Regions from separate parts of the Geobacillus sp. FSL W8-0026 genome, predicted to be linked through region 2. Evidence: predicted binding sites of a transcription regulator. Region 2 holds the regulator's gene; each other region holds the start of a gene.
The links. The regulator CtsR, encoded in region 2, represses protease genes until heat stress. The targets are predictions, from matches to a motif close to ATGGTCAATAAAGGTCAAACA.

Region 1: a site for CtsR is predicted at 3,569-3,589, ahead of NST29_RS12970 (ATP-dependent Clp protease ATP-binding subunit). Genes of this name have one in related genera too.
Region 3: a site for CtsR is predicted at 3,318-3,338, ahead of clpB (ATP-dependent chaperone ClpB). Genes of this name have one in related genera too.

Annotation. Positions count from the first base shown of each region.
Region 1 covers NZ_CP150194.1:2,589,305-2,595,407, forward strand. Annotated here, with positions in the region: gene NST29_RS12955 (methyl-accepting chemotaxis protein) at 1-1,207, shown strand, start outside; gene NST29_RS12960 (membrane protein) at 1,272-2,312, opposite strand; gene NST29_RS12965 (FixH family protein) at 2,630-3,388, opposite strand; gene NST29_RS12970 (ATP-dependent Clp protease ATP-binding subunit) at 3,658-5,793, shown strand; gene NST29_RS12975 (hypothetical protein) at 6,046-6,103, shown strand, end outside.
Region 2 covers NZ_CP150194.1:92,999-99,101, forward strand. Annotated here, with positions in the region: rRNA gene NST29_RS00490 (23S ribosomal RNA) at 1-1,971, shown strand, start outside; rRNA gene rrf (5S ribosomal RNA) at 2,194-2,310, shown strand; gene NST29_RS00500 (CtsR family transcriptional regulator) at 2,550-3,011, shown strand; gene NST29_RS00505 (UvrB/UvrC motif-containing protein) at 3,027-3,575, shown strand; gene NST29_RS00510 (protein arginine kinase) at 3,580-4,671, shown strand; gene clpC (ATP-dependent protease ATP-binding subunit ClpC) at 4,668-6,103, shown strand, end outside.
Region 3 covers NZ_CP150194.1:2,744,837-2,750,939, forward strand. Annotated here, with positions in the region: gene NST29_RS13780 (TetR/AcrR family transcriptional regulator) at 16-588, opposite strand; gene clpB (ATP-dependent chaperone ClpB) at 721-3,306, opposite strand; gene NST29_RS13790 (YjzC family protein) at 3,420-3,599, opposite strand; gene argF (ornithine carbamoyltransferase) at 3,791-4,729, opposite strand; gene NST29_RS13800 (carbamoyl phosphate synthase large subunit) at 4,726-6,103, opposite strand, start outside.

The sequences.
Region 1 (6,103 bases), 1.1 Mb from region 2:
GGCCGCTCGGCTGCCTGTCTGGTTGGCCGCCTTGGCCGCGATGATAGCGGGCGCAGCGCTTTCGTTTTTCTGGGAACGGCGGCTGACAACCGAACTGCGCCGTTGGTACCGCGTTGCCCGCACCGCCTCTTCCGGCCAATTGCACGCCGAAGTGGAAACGGCGGGGAAACGGAACGAATTTCACCAAATCGCTTACGAAATCAACAAAATGATTCTCGGCATCCGCACGATGATCACCGAGCTCGGCAAAGCAGCGAAAACGGTGCGGGATGTCAGCCATGAGCAACAAATGGAAATGCGCCGCTTGTCCGAATCGTTTGACGAAATCGCTGCCGCAGTGGAAACGTTCCGTGAAGGAGCCAAGCAACAAACCGACGCCGTCCGACAAGCCGATGACGTTATCCAACAAATGGTGGAGCGCGTCCAAGGAATGCGTTCCGCTGTAGAGCGGGTCGTCAGGCAGGCCGATGAAGCGTGGTCATCGGCGGCTGAGGGCATTCGCCTCATGGACGAAACGAAAACGAATATGGATGCCATGCAGATCGGCATCGGGGAGACGACCACCTTAATCGACAAGGCGGCCAAAGAAGCCGGGCGCGTTCATGAGATGATCGCCGCCATTCGCACGATCGCCAAACAGACGAACTTGCTCGCCCTGAACGCGTCGATCGAGGCGGCGCGGGCCGGCGAGGCAGGGCGTGGGTTTTCCATCGTCGCCCAAGAGGTGCGCAAACTCGCCGAAGACACAAACGCGTTTGCGTCGGAAATTTTTTCCTCACTTGACGCTATGGCGAACGCGCTCAAAGAAGCGGTCGATGCCGCGCAAGGAAGCGGCCGGCACGTAGAAAAAACGAAAGATTCGCTGTGGAAAACCGGGGAAACATTCACGGCGCTCGGCAACATGTTTGCGCAGCTGAACGGCTTGCTTCAACAAAACGAAGCCTACGTCAACGATATCACCGCCGACGGCAGACGCCTCAGCGAATTGATGGAAGGCGTGCGCACTGTCGCCACCGAATTTTCCAACATGGTTCATGAAACATCGGCCGGGCTCGAACAGCAGACGCTCGCTCTTCATCAGCTGGCGCGCGAAGCGGATGCACTGGCAGCGGCAGCGCGCGAATTGGATAAGATGATTTCCCGCTTTCACTTCGAAAAGACCGAGAAAACCGCTGAAGTTGGTGACAGGCCCACTTCCCTTCAATGACCGGTTTTATAAAAGCAAACCCTTTTGCTTCTCGGCCGCTTGGGCAAGGAGCAAAAGGGCTTGTTTACCGCTTTGGCATGCGCCGGCGCCAAAGAAGCCATAACAAACAAATGCTTATGTAACCGAACAACGGATAGACCATCGACAACAGCTCCCCGTAGCGAAACGGGCTGACAGCAGCAAACAGCAGCACAAGCAGCACCCCAAGCGGTTTCCCGCCCCCGGGCCACCAGGCGCGCGCCTGACGTTCCAGCCCAAACAATCCGCCGATGACGGAGGTGAAAATTTCCCCGTAAATCACGACGACATAAAACCAATAAAGCACGGCGAAAAACGTCCGAACCACCTGAGCCATCGGAATTTCATCGCCCGCGTGATGCGGAAACGACAACAGCACCGTATGATTCAACAGCAGCAGCCCCGTCAGCAGCAAGCCGCCCAACACCGCGCCGCGCTTGACCACCCGCTCATTCGCCGCTTCGCGGGCGACGGGAACAAGCACCGCTTGCGCCATGGCCAAGTTAAACGCCGCATAAGAAAACGGCGCCATCATCGCTTTCAGCGAATAGTCCGCTGCTGTTGCCCCCGGTCGGCATAGATGCCCGGCTGTCGCCATTTTGAGCAAAATCGTGACGCTAAACAACACCATCATCGGCACTACAAACACATTCACGCCAAACAGCCCTTTGCGGTCGAGCAACATGACCGTCAACGCCGCGCCAAGCGTCAGCGCAATCCCCGCCTGCCGCGGCCAGCCGAGCTGCTCTTCAAACACCGCGCCCGCCCCGGCAATCATCACCGCCGTCACCCCTGCCACCATGCACGTCATCACGAAGGTCACTAGCGGACTGAGCCGTTTCCCGAACAAATAGCGATTCAATTCATCGTAAGAGGCGGCGCCAAGGCGGCGCGCCATCACCATGAGCCGCGCCCCGCCCCAAGTGAACAGCGCGCCGCTGACCGCCACCCCGATCGTCCCCGCCGTTCCATACCGGGTAAAAAATTCAATGATTTCTCTGCCCGTCGCGAATCCAGCGCCGATCACCGTACCGACATACACGGCAGCAATTTGCCACGCCTCCGCCCATTCCGTTTTTTTTCTCACCGTCTGCCATCTCCTTCTCTTGCCCTCTCTTTTCATTCCATGTATATGTCCGCAGCGGACAAGAAAGACGGCCGAACCGGAGAATGTTCCTCAATAGAAAAAACAGGCTGACCCAAAGGGTTGTCTGCCTTCAAGAATAGAAAAAACGGTGCTGACCCAAAAGGTTGTCTGCCTTCAAGAATAGAAAAAACGGTGCTGACCCAAAAGGTTGTCTGCCTTCAAGATCGACACAACATATAGTGCGGCAGAAGCAGTCAGAACGTATATATAGCAACGAAAGAGGGTATCCCGTTCCTTTTGGGACACCCTCGTCTTCGTTAGTGCGCCATCACTTGTTCGACTTGATGTTCATGCAGGGAGGCCGCTTCGACATGCACTTTCACGGAATACGTTCCCGGCGTAGCAAACGTCACCTCCGCCTGATAGTCACCGTTTCCGGCTTCTTTTGTTTCGACAAACTCATGTTTGTTGTCCGCCTGCCAAATTTCAAAACGGACGGTCGCCTTCGTCAGCGGCTTTCCGTCTTTCATGATGCGAACCGCTAAGGTCACTGGTTTTCCGGCTGTCACCGAATGGGAAGATAACGACATGGACACACTGTTGTCGTGGTGATGGCCTGCCTCACCGTGCTGATGATCCGCCTCGCCGGACGGGTGGCTGTCCGATTCTCCTTTTTCAGCCGCTTGGCTTGGATTGCCGACGACAACATCTTTTTTCGGCATGTTGTGCATATCGCGTGCCGTCACATGGGCGACAACGGAATACGTCCCCGCTTCGGTGAACGTTTTGGTGACCGAATAGCGCCCGCTGCCATCGCGCTTCGCTTTCAGCATGTCGCGATCGCCGGCGCCGTGCTTCCACACTTCAAATTTTACTTCGCTCGCATCGTCTACTTTTTCACCGCCATACGTCACGACACAAGCGAGCTTCGTCGGCTTGTTCAACTCGATATGATCGGGTATCTCCATCTTCACATCAAGCACAGCCGGCGTTTCCGTTCGCTTATTGTTGTCCGAGCAAGCCGCCGCTGTGAGGACGATCAACGTAGCCGCACACGCTAACGCGAACCGTTTCATGTTCCTGTTCTCCTTTCCATCTAAGAGCTGTCATGCCATTTGCCCGACCGGACAGGTGAACAAAACAGTCTCTTTTTCTGTTTTTCAGTTTATCATAGCTTCGTTCCACCTCTATTAGTCTTCACCATTTTTTCAAAAACATTTCATCGTTATCACAAATTTTTTTGCGCAAAACACTTGAAAGTCAAAAAAGGTCAAAGTATAATAGAGTCAGAAGATCAAAGAAAGTCAAAGTCAAACTACTAGTAACGGAGAAGGGGGTATTCCTCATGCGTTGCCAAGCATGCCAACAACGTGAAGCAACGGTGTTTGTCAACTTGCAATGGAATGGTGAGAAAAAACAGCTTCATCTTTGCCATACATGCTATGAAAAACAAAAACAGCAACTGTCAATTCCAATGAACTTCGGCTTTTCGCCGTTTTCGTTTGACGACTGGTTCGCTGGTCATCTGGCGGCGGCCAACGCGCAAGCGGCCGCGCCGGAAACAGCGGCCAAACACCCGCAGCGTCATGGCGGCGGATTTTTGGATCAATTTGGCCGCAACTTGACGCAAATGGCCAAAGCGGGCTTAATCGACCCCGTCATCGGCCGCGACAAAGAAATTGCGCGCGTTATTGAAATTTTGAACCGCCGCAACAAAAACAATCCGGTGTTGATCGGGGAGCCGGGCGTCGGGAAAACGGCGATCGTTGAAGGGCTGGCGCTGAAAATCGCCGAAGGAAACGTGCCGGAAAAATTGTTGAACAAAGAAGTGTACTTGCTTGATGTGGCATCGCTTGTCGCCAACACCGGCATCCGCGGTCAATTCGAAGAGCGGATGAAACGGCTCATCGCCGAACTGCAAGAGCGGAAAAACGTCATCTTGTTCATTGACGAAATTCATCTGCTCGTCGGCGCTGGCGCTGCCGAAGGGTCGATGGATGCCGGCAACATTTTAAAACCGGCGCTCGCCCGCGGCGAACTGCAAGTCGTCGGAGCAACAACGTTGAAAGAATACCGGCACATTGAAAAAGACGCCGCTCTTGAACGCCGCTTCCAACCGGTCATCGTAAACGAACCGACCGTTGACGAAGCGATCGCCATCTTAAAAGGCATTCAACCAAAATATGAGCAGTTCCACCACGTTCGTTATACAGACGAGGCGATCGAAGCGTGCGTTAAACTCGCGCACCGCTACATCCAAGACCGCTTCCTGCCGGACAAAGCGATCGACTTGTTGGACGAGGCCGGCTCGAAAGCGAACTTGCACCTCGGCCCGACCGATGAAAAACAGCTGCAAGAGCGGCTGATGCAAATCGCGAAAGAAAAAGAACAAGCGGCGAAAGAAGAAAACTATGAGCTGGCGGCGAAACTGCGCGATGAAGAGCTGAAACTGGAGAAACAGCTCGACCAAGGCGTCACCCAAGAACGCCCTGTCGTGGATGCCGCCGATATCGAGCAAATCATCGCCGAGAAAACCGGCATCCCGGTCGGCAAGCTGCAAGCCGATGAAAAAGAAAAAATGAAACATCTCGAAGACAACTTGGCGAAAAAAGTGATTGGCCAAGCGGAAGCGGTGCAAAAAGTCGCCAAAGCGATTCGCCGCAGCCGCGCCGGCTTGAAGGCGAAACACCGTCCGATCGGTTCGTTCTTGTTCGTCGGCCCGACCGGCGTCGGGAAAACGGAGCTCGCCAAAACGCTCGCTGAAGAGCTGTTTGGCACGAAAGACGCCATGATTCGCCTCGATATGAGCGAATACATGGAGAAACATTCCGTCGCGAAGCTGATCGGTTCACCGCCGGGCTATATCGGCTTTGAAGAAGCCGGTCAGCTGACGGAAAAAGTGCGCCGCCATCCGTACAGCATCATCTTGCTCGATGAGATTGAAAAAGCGCACCCAGACGTGCAGCACATCTTCCTGCAAATTTTGGAAGACGGCCGCTTGACCGACAGCCAAGGCCGCACCGTCAGCTTCAAAGACACGGTCATCATCGCGACAAGCAACGCCGGCGTCACCGACAAAAAAATCACCGTCGGCTTTGAAAAACAAAGCGGCGGCCCATCAAGCGTCCTTGACTCACTCAGCGCTTACTTCAAGCCCGAATTTTTGAACCGCTTCGACGCCATCATCGAGTTCAAGCCGCTCGAAAAAGCGCACTTGCTTGAGATTGTCGACTTGATGCTCGCCGATGTCAAAGCGGCGATGCGCGAACAAGGCATTGAACTCGACGTGACGGAAGCGGCGAAAGAAAAGCTGGCTGAGCTCGGCTACCATCCGGCCTTCGGCGCCCGCCCGCTCCGCCGCGTCATCCAAGAGCATGTTGAAGACAACATCGCCGACTGTCTTCTTGACGCTGACCAATCGGTGCGCGCGATCCGCATCGATGTCAAAGGAGACGCCATCGTGGCGCAAATCGCCTCGTAACCGTCTGACGAACATCGTCTCACCTTGAACAAAAGGTGAGGCGTTTTTTTATGACCAATACCACAAATCGAAAAATGTCGAATTTTCACTAACGGTTGTGCTTGGCATTTTTCTTATTTGATGAGACAATCAATTTGAAAATATTGTTAGTGTTTGTAGCGTAAAAAGCGATCCTGTCTCTCGGCCTTGGTTTTGGCATCTGAAAAGCGGGAGCCCAATTCCTCCAACCTATCTTCATGAATGGGTGATTTTATGAAGGAAAAGTTCTTTTACCCTCTTTTTATCGGCGTTCTCTTGCTGGCGGCGTGCG
Region 2 (6,103 bases):
ACTCCGAATGCCAACGACTTATGCCCGGGAGTCAGACTGCGAGTGATAAGATCCGTGGTCGAGAGGGAAACAGCCCAGATCGCCAGCTAAGGCCCCCAAGTGCACGTTCAGTGGAAAAGGATGTGGAGTTGCGAAGACAACCAGGATGTTGGCTTAGAAGCAGCCACCATTTAAAGAGTGCGTAATAGCTCACTGGTCGAGTGACTCTGCGCCGAAAATGTACCGGGGCTAAACGTGCCGCCGAAGCTGCGGGATGACCGTTGGTCATCGGTAGGGGAGCGTTCTAAGGGCAGAGAAGCCAGACCGGAAGGACTGGTGGAGCGCTTAGAAGTGAGAATGCCGGTATGAGTAGCGAAAACAGAGGTGAGAATCCTCTGCGCCGAAAGCCTAAGGGTTCCTGAGGAAGGTTCGTCCGCTCAGGGTTAGTCGGGACCTAAGCCGAGGCCGAAAGGCGTAGGTGATGGGCAACAGGTGGAGATTCCTGTACCACCTCCTTCCCGTTGGAGCGATGGGGGGACGCAGGAGGATAGGGCGAGCAGGCGGCTGGAAGAGCCTGTCCAAGCAGTGAGGCTGGCCAGTAGGCAAATCCGCTGGCCGGAAGGCCAAGCTGTGATGGCGACGGAGTCATCCGGAAGTCCCCGATTTCACACTGCCAAGAAAAGCCTCTAGCGAGGGAAGAGGTGCCCGTACCGCAAACCGACACAGGTAGGCGAGGAGAGAATCCTAAGGCGCGCGGGAGAACTCTCGTTAAGGAACTCGGCAAAATGACCCCGTAACTTCGGGAGAAGGGGTGCTCTTTCGGGTGAAGAGCCTGGAAGAGCCGCAGTGAAAAGGCCCAAGCGACTGTTTATCAAAAACACAGGTCTCTGCGAAGCCGAAAGGCGACGTATAGGGGCTGACACCTGCCCGGTGCTGGAAGGTTAAGGGGAGCGCTGAGCGGAAGCGAAGGTGCGAACCGAAGCCCCAGTAAACGGCGGCCGTAACTATAACGGTCCTAAGGTAGCGAAATTCCTTGTCGGGTAAGTTCCGACCCGCACGAAAGGTGTAACGACTTGGGCGCTGTCTCAACGAGAGACCCGGTGAAATTATACTACCTGTGAAGATGCAGGTTCCCCGCGACAGGACGGAAAGACCCCGTGGAGCTTTACTGCAGCCTGATATGGAATTTTGGTATCGCTTGTACAGGATAGGTGGGAGCCTGAGAAGCCGGAGCGCCAGCTTCGGTGGAGGCGCCGGTGGGATACCACCCTGGCGGTATTGAAATTCTAACCCGCACCCCTTCAGCGGGGTGGGAGACAGTGTCAGGTGGGCAGTTTGACTGGGGCGGTCGCCTCCCAAAAGGTAACGGAGGCGCCCAAAGGTTCCCTCAGAATGGTTGGAAATCATTCGGAGAGTGCAAAGGCACAAGGGAGCTTGACTGCGAGACGGACAGGTCGAGCAGGGACGAAAGTCGGGCTTAGTGATCCGGTGGTTCCGCATGGAAGGGCCATCGCTCAACGGATAAAAGCTACCCCGGGGATAACAGGCTGATCTCCCCCAAGAGTCCACATCGACGGGGAGGTTTGGCACCTCGATGTCGGCTCATCGCATCCTGGGGCTGTAGTCGGTCCCAAGGGTTGGGCTGTTCGCCCATTAAAGCGGTACGCGAGCTGGGTTCAGAACGTCGTGAGACAGTTCGGTCCCTATCCGTCGCGGGCGTAGGAAATTTGCGAGGAGCTGTCCTTAGTACGAGAGGACCGGGATGGACGCACCGCTGGTGTACCAGTTGTCCCGCCAGGGGCACCGCTGGGTAGCTATGTGCGGACGGGATAAGCGCTGAAAGCATCTAAGCGTGAAGCCCCCCTCAAGATGAGATTTCCCATCGCGTTAGGCGAGTAAGATCCCTCGAAGATGACGAGGTCGATAGGTCCGAGGTGGAAGCGTGGCGACACGTGGAGCTGACGGATACTAATCGATCGAGGGCTTAACCTAGAAAAGCGGAGGCCGCCCGCCGATCGGCGAAACGCGCTGGAGGGCCTGCGAGGAGGCTATGCCGCCATAGCAGGACCGAAGCGTCGCGAGCCGATGGCGGCCGGAGCTAGACAGTGTGATACGCGGCTTCTTCCGACGGTTATCTAGTTTTGAAGGAATGCGTTCCTTCTTGACAGGAATTGATTTTCTGGTATAATGATTGATGAAAAACGGAATCGCTTGCCTAGTGGTGATAGCGGAGGGGAAACACCCGTTCCCATCCCGAACACGGAAGTTAAGCCCTCCAGCGCCGATGGTAGTTGGGGCCAGCGCCCCTGCAAGAGTAGGTCGCTGCTAGGCAGTAGATCTTTTAGCACGCCTTTTCTCCAAAAAGAAAAGGCGTGCTTTTTGTTTATCTGTTCTTTTTGACGTTTTGCCATTGGAAAAAGAGGATATTCTATAGATGCCCGCTGTTTTTCAGTAACGCTTGCATTTTTTCGCCATACATTATATAGTAAAAGTAAGGTCAAATATAGTCAAAGTCAACGGATGGATTTGATCGTCTGAGCAGTTCGGTTGTAAGGAAGGTGGGAGGTAGAGTGCCAAACATTTCCGACATTATTGAGCAATATTTAAAGCAAGTTCTCAATATGAGTGATCAAGATATTGTAGAAATTAAGCGAAGTGAAATCGCCAGTAAGTTTCAATGCGTTCCGTCACAAATCAATTATGTCATCAACACAAGGTTTACCTTGGAAAGAGGATATATTGTTGAAAGCAAACGCGGCGGCGGCGGGTATATTCGGATTATGAAGGTAAAGACAAAAAGTGAGGCGCAGCTCATTGATCAGCTGCTTGAGCTCATTGGTTCTCGCATCAGCCAGTCGAATGCTGAGAATATGGTGAAACGTCTCGTTGATGAAAACGTGATTTCGGAGCGCGAGGCAAAAATGATGTTAAGTGTCATGGATCGCTCCGTTTTATACATTGACCTGCCTGAACGGGATGAACTGCGAGCGCGCATGCTGAAGGCGATGTTGACGTCGCTGAAATATAAATAGGGGGAGGGGAAGTCTTTGGTTTGCCAAGAATGCAAGCAACGGCCGGCTACGATGCATTTTACGAAAATCGTCAACGGAGAAAAAACGGAGTTTCATCTTTGCGAACAATGCGCTAAGGAGCACGGCCATATGTTTATGTTATATGGCCATGACGATTTTCCACTCAACAACTTGTTGGCGGGGTTACTCAACTTCGAGGCTCCGGTGAAGGAGATGACGGCGAACGCGTTTCCAAACCCGGATTTGCTGCAGTGCCAGACATGCCAGATGACCTATCATCAGTTTACACAAATTGGGCGGTTCGGCTGTGCGGATTGTTATCGAACATTTGCCCGTTACTTGCCGCCGATCTTGAAACGGCTTCATAGCGGCAATACGGCCCATTCAGGGAAAATTCCGAAGCGAAAAGGGGGCGTGCTTCATTTGCGCAAGCAGCTTGCCGCTCTGAAACAAAAGCTTCAGGAATTGATCGCCCGCGAGGAATTTGAGCGAGCGGCAGAGGTGCGTGACCAAATCCGCTCGTTGGAAAATGAACTTCGCCAGCGCGGAGAGGGGGATATGTAACGGCATGTCGTTTGAGAAATTTTTCAATACTGCGGTCAGTTCGTGGATGAGTCAAGAGGGACCGGATTCGGATATCGTCTTAAGCAGCCGCATCCGGCTGGCGCGCAATATCGTTGATTTTCGTTTTCCGACGCTGTTCAGCAGCGAGGAGGCAAGACAAATCGTCTCGCTGTTCGAGCGGGCGTTTGCGCACCGCTCTTATAGGGAGGCGGGGCGTTTCGAGCTGTTGAAAATGTCGGAGCTTCAGCCAATTGAAAAGAGGGTTTTGGTGGAAAAACATTTGATCAGTCCCCATTTGGCGGAAGATTCGCCGTTTGGCGCCTGCCTGCTCTCGGAGAACGAAGAAATCAGCATCATGATTAACGAAGAGGATCATATTCGCATCCAATGCCTGTTCCCCGGTTTGCAGCTTGCTGAGGCGCTGGAAGCAGCGAGCGAATTGGACGATTGGATTGAAGGGCATGTCAACTACGCCTTCGATGAACGGCTTGGCTATTTGACAAGCTGTCCCACCAATGTGGGGACGGGGTTGCGGGCTTCGGTAATGATGCATCTTCCGGCGCTTGTCTTGACGCAGCAAATGAACCGCATTGTTCCGGCGATCAATCAACTCGGTCTTGTCGTTCGCGGGACATACGGCGAAGGGAGCGAGGCGTTGGGGAACATTTTCCAAATTTCCAACCAGATCACACTCGGCAAATCGGAGGAAGATATTGTCGCTGATTTGCATACGATCGTCCAGCAGCTGATCGCCCAAGAACGAGCGGCGCGCCAGGCATTAGTCAAAACTTTGGGCATACAATTAGAAGATAAAGTGTTCCGTTCATACGGCATATTGGCCAACTGCCGCGTCATCGAATCAAAAGAGGCGGCGCAATGTTTGTCCGATGTGCGTCTTGGCATTGATTTAGGATATATCCAAAACATCTCGCGCAACATTTTAAATGAGCTGATGATTTTGACGCAGCCAGGATTTTTGCAACAGTACGCCGGTGGGGCGCTCCGCCCGGAAGAACGCGACGTCCGCCGTGCAGCGCTGATCCGGGAGCGTTTAAAGATGGAGGAACGAAGAAAGATGGAGGGTGATGAACGATGATGTTTGGCAGATTTACGGAACGGGCACAAAAGGTGCTGGCGCTGGCGCAAGAAGAAGCCATTCGCCTTGGCCATAACAATATCGGGACCGAACATATTTTGCTCGGATTGATTCGTGAAGGGGAAGGAATTGCAGCCAAAGCGCTCATGGCGCTCGGACTAGGCCCTGAAAAAATTCAAAAAGAAGTCGAATCGCTCATCGGCCGTGGCAATGAAGCGTCGCACACGATTCATTATACGCCGCGGGCGAAAAAAGTCATTGAGCTGTCGATGGATGAAGCGCGGAAGCTTGGCCATTCCTATGTCGGCACGGAACATATTTTGCTTGGGCTCATCCGTGAAGGGGAAGGGGTAGCGGCCCGTGTGCTGAACAACTTGGGCGTCAGCTTGAACAAAGCGCGCCAACAAGTGCTGCAGCTGCTCGGCAGCAACGAATCGATCTCAGGCCATGGAGGCGGAGGGGCCTCACATGTGAGCACGCCAACGCTTGACAGCCTCGCTCGCGACCTGACGGCGATCGCTCGCGAAGGTCGCCTTGATCCGGTTATCGGCCGGAGCAAAGAGATTCAGCGCGTCATTGAAGTATTAAGCAGACGGACGAAAAACAACCCGGTGCTGATCGGGGAGCCGGGAGTCGGGAAAACCGCGATCGCCGAAGGGCTGGCGCAGCAAATCGTCAATAACGAGGTGCCGGAAACGCTGCGCGACAAACGGGTGATGACGCTCGATATGGGAACGGTTGTCGCCGGAACGAAATACCGTGGCGAGTTCGAAGACCGTTTGAAAAAAGTGATGGATGAAATCCGGCAGGCGGGCAACATCATTCTGTTCATCGATGAACTGCATACGCTGATCGGCGCCGGCGGGGCGGAAGGAGCGATCGACGCGTCGAATATTTTAAAACCGGCGTTGGCGCGCGGAGAATTGCAATGCATCGGAGCGACGACGCTTGATGAATATCGGAAGTACATCGAGAAAGATGCTGCTCTTGAACGTCGTTTCCAACCGATTTATGTCGATGAACCGACTGTTGAAGAATCGATCCAAATTTTAAAAGGGCTGCGCGACCGCTATGAGGCGCACCATCGTGTTTCCATTTCCGATGAAGCGATTGAGCAAGCGGTGAAGCTGTCCGATCGTTACATTACCGACCGTTTCCTGCCCGATAAGGCGATTGACTTGATCGACGAAGCTTGCTCGAAAGTGCGCCTCCGTTCGTTTACAGCGCCGCCGAAGCTGAAAGAGCTCGAGCAAAAGCTCGAGGAAGTGCGGAAGGAAAAAGATGCTGCCGTGCAAAGCCAAGAGTTTGAAAAGGCGGCTTCGCTGCGCGATATGGAACAACGGCTGCGCGAAGAGTTGGAAGAGACGAAACGGGCGTGGAAGGAAAAACAAGGGCAAGAAAACTCGGAAGTCACGGTGGAGGATATCGCTGC
Region 3 (6,103 bases), 980 kb from region 2:
AAAGTGACACTGTTGTCAATTTCTGTTCAACACACCGTGCATAATGATTTCGCGAATGCTTTCCGCCCATTCCGCCAACGAAATACCGGGAAAATGAGGGACCGCTGCAGACTGGAAAATATACCCTAGAACCACCCGATCAGGAAGATGCGGTTTCATTTTCCCTTCCCGTTTTCCTCGCTGAATCACCGGCTGCACTTCGTCATACATCCGCTCGTGAAATTGCGCGAGACGGCGTTTGTTTTCCTTCACTTTCGGGTGAGTCTCGGGAATTTTCTTTCCGATGGCAATCATCTCATGTAGGTCATCGTGGTATAAAATCAAATCGAGCAAAAAGCGAAATTGCTCTTCAAACGCTGGAAAATCGTGAATGCGGGTGAGCTTTTCAAACACTTGTTCCATTTCGTCGACCATATAGGCGGTGATCAATTCCTCTTTGTTCTCGAAATATTTGTAAATGGCGCTGCGCGCGACTCCGAGCCGATCAGCGAGCAGGCCGAACGTAAATCCTTCGTATCCGTGTTCGAGAAGAAGTTGTTTCGTTTGGGCAAACAGTTCTGTCAGCGAAATCTTCCGTTCCCGTGCCACCCGGAAGCCCTCCTTTCGCTCCCCATTATACGCCCACCGCCCGACGAAGAAAAGAAGCCCCCACCACCGTTGGGGCTTCTTTTTCTCCGGCAGGCACATGTTCCTCTTTTACTTGCAGAGCCGCAGCCGCGCTCACGAAGACGGCCGGATGATGATCGTGCCGTCTTCGACATCGACCGTCACGGCGCTATGTTCTTTCACCTTCCCAGCGATCAACGCTTTGGCGAGAGGCGTTTCGATTTGCTTTTGCATAAACCGTTTGAGCGGTCGGGCGCCGTATACCGGGTCGAAGCCCGCTTCGGCGATGTATTGCTTCGCCGCTTCGGTCAGCGCGAGCTCGATATGCCGATCGGCCAAACGGCCCGACAATTCGCGGGCGAATTTGTCGACGATGCCTTTTACTTCGTTCATCGACAACGGCTTGAACAAGACGATATCGTCGATGCGGTTTAAAAACTCGGGGCGGAAATGGGCGCGCAATTGGCCAAGCACTTCGTTGCGCGTGCCCTCATCGATGCCGCCCTCTTTGTTTTCCAACAACAGCGGCGAGCCGATGTTCGATGTCATGATGACGACCGTGTTTTTAAAATCGACCGTCCGCCCGTGCGAATCGGTGAGCCGTCCGTCATCGAGCAACTGCAGCAGGATGTTGAACACGTCCGGATGCGCTTTTTCGATTTCATCAAACAACAGAACGGAATATGGCTTGCGCCGCACCGCCTCGGTCAGCTGGCCGCCTTCCTCATAGCCGACATAGCCGGGCGGCGCTCCGATCAAGCGGGAGACAGCGTGTTTTTCCATATACTCGGACATGTCCAAACGAATGAGTTGCTCCTCGCTGTCAAACAGTGCTTCGGCGAGCGCTTTGGCCAGTTCCGTTTTGCCGACGCCGGTCGGTCCGAGGAACAAAAACGAACCGATCGGGCGGTGCGGATCTTTCAAGCCGGCGCGCGCCCGCAAGATGGCATCGGCGACGAGCCCGACCGCCTCCTCTTGACCGATGACCCGCCTGTGCAGCCATTCATGAAGGCGAAGCAGCTTTTCCCGCTCCCCTTCGACAAGGCGGGTGAGCGGAATGCCCGTCCAGCGCGACACGATTTCGGCAATCTCTTCTTCCGTCACTTCTTCACGCAGCAATTTCCCTTCACTTTGCTCACTGATTTCTTGCTCAAGCTGTTTGAGTTGCTTTTCCAGCTGCGGAATGCGGCCATGGCGAAGCTCGGCCGCCTTGTTTAAATCATAGTCGTTTTCCGCCTCTTCCAGTTCGCGTTTGGCCCGCTCGAGCGCCTCACGCAGACGGCGGACGCGGTCAAGCGCTTCTTTTTCCTGCTGCCATTTTGCTTTCATGGCGTTCGCTTTTTCGCGCAAATCAGCGAGTTCTTTTTGCAATGCCGCAAGCCGCGCGCGGCTCGCTTCATCCGTTTCTTTGCTTAAGGCCGCCTCTTCAATCTCGAGCTGCATGACGCGGCGCATCACTTCATCGAGTTCGGACGGCATCGAATCCATTTCCGTGCGGATCGTCGCGCACGCTTCATCGACCAAATCAATCGCTTTGTCAGGCAAAAAGCGGTCAGAGATGTAACGGTCGGACAACACCGCAGCCGCGACGAGCGCGCGATCGTGAATTTTCACGCCATGGTGCACTTCGTACCGCTCTTTCAGCCCGCGCAAAATCGAAATCGTGTCTTCGACGCTCGGCTCTTGGACCAATACTTGTTGGAAGCGGCGCTCGAGCGCCGGGTCTTTTTCGATGTATTGCCGGTACTCATCAAGCGTCGTCGCTCCAATGCAGCGCAGCTCGCCGCGGGCGAGCATCGGCTTTAACATATTGCCGGCGTCCATCGCCCCCTCGGCCCGGCCGGCGCCGACGATCGTATGCAGCTCGTCAATGAACAAAATGATGCGGCCGTCGCTTTTTTTGATTTCATTGAGCACCGCTTTCAGCCGCTCTTCAAATTCACCGCGAAACTTCGCTCCAGCAACAAGCGCACTCATATCAAGCGCGAAAATCGTTTTGTCTTTCAAGCCTTCCGGGACGTCTTTGCGCACGATGCGCTGGGCGAGCCCTTCCACAATGGCCGTTTTCCCCACGCCCGGCTCGCCGATCAACACCGGATTGTTTTTCGTTTTGCGCGACAAAATGCGGATGACACGGCGAATTTCACTGTCGCGGCCGATGACCGGGTCGATTTTCCCTGCTCTGGCTTCCGCCACTAAATCGCGGCCGTATTTGGTCAATGCCTCGTACGTCGCCTCTGGATTCGGACTTGTCACGCGTTGATTCCCCCTTACTTTTGTCAGTGCGGCCAACAGCGCTTCACGCGTCACCCCAAACGGCGCCAGCTGCCGGGCGACCGGCTCGGCGCCGCGAGGCAACGCGAGCAGCACATGTTCAACCGATATGTACTCGTCTTGCATCCGTTTTGCTTCCGCTTCGGCTTCCTCAAGCAGCCGCGCCAAGGCGGGCGCAACATACAGCTGCCCGTCCGCCCCATGCACTTCCGGTTTTTGACGAAGCTGGTGGCGCAGCCAGTCAGCGGCCTTTTCCTTGTCAGCGCCCGAAAGCTCCAACAACCGCGGCGCCAGGCCGCCTTCTTGTTCAAAGAGCGCCAACAGCAGGTGCTCGACATCGAGCTGTTGATGATGCCGTTCTTTGGCGAGCGATTGCGCCGCCATGAACGCCTCTTGCAGTTTTTCCGTCAAACGGCTTGCATCCATGCCGTTCCCTCCATTTGACCTTTTTTGACTATAAATGATTATAGCGGATCCACCGCCCGGTAAGCAAACCAAAAGCCACTCCGCGATGGGAATGGCTTTTCGTTTCATCGGCCTTACGGCTTGCGCAAATACGTCCAATGCCGGTTATGGTTCGACGTTTCCGGAAACGTATCGCCGGCTTTTAGTTTCAGCTTTTTTGGATGTTTCACATTGTCTCCCGTTTCGCCGATCTCAATGTAAATGCCGTTGTTCGGCGCTTTGTCTCCCGGTTTAAAATGGCGCGGTTGACCCATTGGTTTCATCCCCCTTGCTTCGATTGCATTTGTTAGCATTCCCGGTTTCGCCGCTGTTCATAAGAAGGGAAATGATGGGGCCGCCGCACACGGAGCGCCAAGCCTTTGACAAGGAAAAAGTGTTCCCCTCCGGAAATCCTTTTTCCTTAGTAAGAGCGAAAAAGGAACTCCCGAAGCGGGAATTCCTTTTTCTATAGGATCGACACTAAAATCGCTTTTTGAGCATGAAGCCGGTTGCCGGCCTGCTCAAAGACGAACGAGTTCGGTCCGTCTATAACGCCGGCGGTCACTTCCTCGCCGCGGTGGGCCGGCAGGCAGTGCAAAAAGAGGTAATCGGGTTTGGCCGCTTTGACGAGCTCTTCATTCACTTGGTACGGCTGAAACACGCGAAGCCGCTCGGCGCTTTCGCTCTCTTGGCCCATGCTCGTCCAGACATCGGTATAAATCGCATCAGCCCCCGCCACGGCCTCAAGCGGGTCGTGGGTCACCGTGACAGCGGCGCCCGTTTTTTCCCCTATTTGGCGCGCCGCCTCCACATAGGCGGCTTTCGGTTCATAGCCGGGCGGACAGGCGATGGCCACATCCATGCCCACTTTCGCCGCGGCTGCTAGGAGCGCGTTGGCGACGTTGTTGCCGTCGCCGACATAGGCGAGCTTGAGGCCTTGGAACGTTTTTTTCACTTCATAAATCGTCAGCAAATCCGCCAGCGCTTGGCACGGATGGTCGTCATCGGTCAAGCCGTTGATGACCGGAACCGACGCGTATTCCGCCAATTCTTCGACCTTTTCGTGGGCAAACGTCCGGATCATCATGACATCCACGTATTGCGATAAGACGCGCGCCGTATCGGCGATCGTTTCGCCGCGGCCGAGCTGCAGGTCGTTGCCATTCAAGTAGAGCGCTTGGCCGCCGAGCTGGATCATGCCGACTTCAAACGACACGCGCGTGCGCGTTGACGGCTTTTCAAAAATCATCGCCATCGTTTTGCCGACAAGCGGCGTATACGGAATCCCTGCTTTTTGTTTCGCCTTTAAGTCGGCGGCGAGCGCCAACAAATCGAAAATTTCATCTGTGGAAAAATCAAGCAGCGTTAACACATCTCTTCCTTTCAGTGACATGACTGCATTCATAAAATCACCGCCTGTTCTGCCTGTTTTTTCTTTTCCAGCCAGCTGTAAATCGGCTGCACATCGAGCTGATCGACAGCGAGCGCCTGCAAGAAGAGCTTCAACGTCTCGGGCTCTGTGAAGACGAGCAATTGTCGGGACAATGCAGCCATTCGTTTCGGCGCCTCGCCTTCCTCTTTGCCCAAGTCGATCACCGCCAGCGCCGTATCGCGTTTCACCCACTCAGCAAACGGGAGCTCGGATACCATCACCAGCTGTTTCGCTTCGATTTCCGCCGCCAGCGCTTCATCGATGCCGCCGATGACGTACATTTCATTGGCGTTCGCTTTCTTTTGCAAGTAGGCGTAAAACGCCTTGTACGCCGCTTCTTCCTTCGTCGCGGCGATGCTGATGCCTTCACCGGTCGATTTCATTTCCGGCCCAACGGTCGGGTCAACGCCCGGCAGTTTGTACGTGGAAAATACGGGGTACTTCAACACAACGTACGGCATGACCGCCAATTTACGCATGTTTTCATCGACCATGTCGACAAGCGATTTCCCAAGCAATAATTTTGTCGCAATTTGCGCCAGCGGCACGCCGGTCGTTTTGCTGACGATCGGCACCGTCCGGCTCGCGCGCGGATTGACTTCAAGCACATACACATGGCCATCGGCAATGACATATTGAATGTTCATGATTCCTTTGAAGCCGAGTTTGTTGGCAATCCGGCCCGCATAGTCGATGATTTTCGCTTTTTCTTCGTCTGTGAGCGTCTGCGCCGGCAGCCAAGCGTAGCTGTCGCCGGAGTGGACGCCGGCTTTTTCGACATGTTCGATGATCGTCGGCAGCAACAGGTCCGTTCCGTCTGTCACGATGTCTGCCTCCGCCTCTTTCCCGTCCAAATACGCATCGATCAAAATCGGATACGTCAACTCACCTTGTTCGATCAACGCGGCAAGCTGGATCTCGTTCCGGACGATGAACATGCCGCGGCCGCCGATCACATACGACGGGCGAAGCAGCACCGGATAGCCGATCGCGGCCGCTTTGGCGACGAGCTCTTCGGCGTTGTTCGCCATCAAGCCGGGGACGTGCGGAATGTCAAGCTCCTCAAGCAACTGGTAAAAACGGTCGCGATCTTCCAGCTGGTCAATGATCTCGTAGGTGACGCCAAGCAGCGGCACACCGGCTTCCTCGAGTCCTTTGACCAAATTGATCGCCGTCTGGCCGCCGAATTGAACAATGATATGCTTGATTTGTTCGGCTTCCATGACATCGAGGACGCTCTCTAAGGTCAATGGCTCAAAGTACAGGCGGTCAGCGACGGCAAAATCGGTCGACACCGTTTCCGGATTGTTGTTGATCATCACCGTCTCATACCCTTCTTGTTGCAAC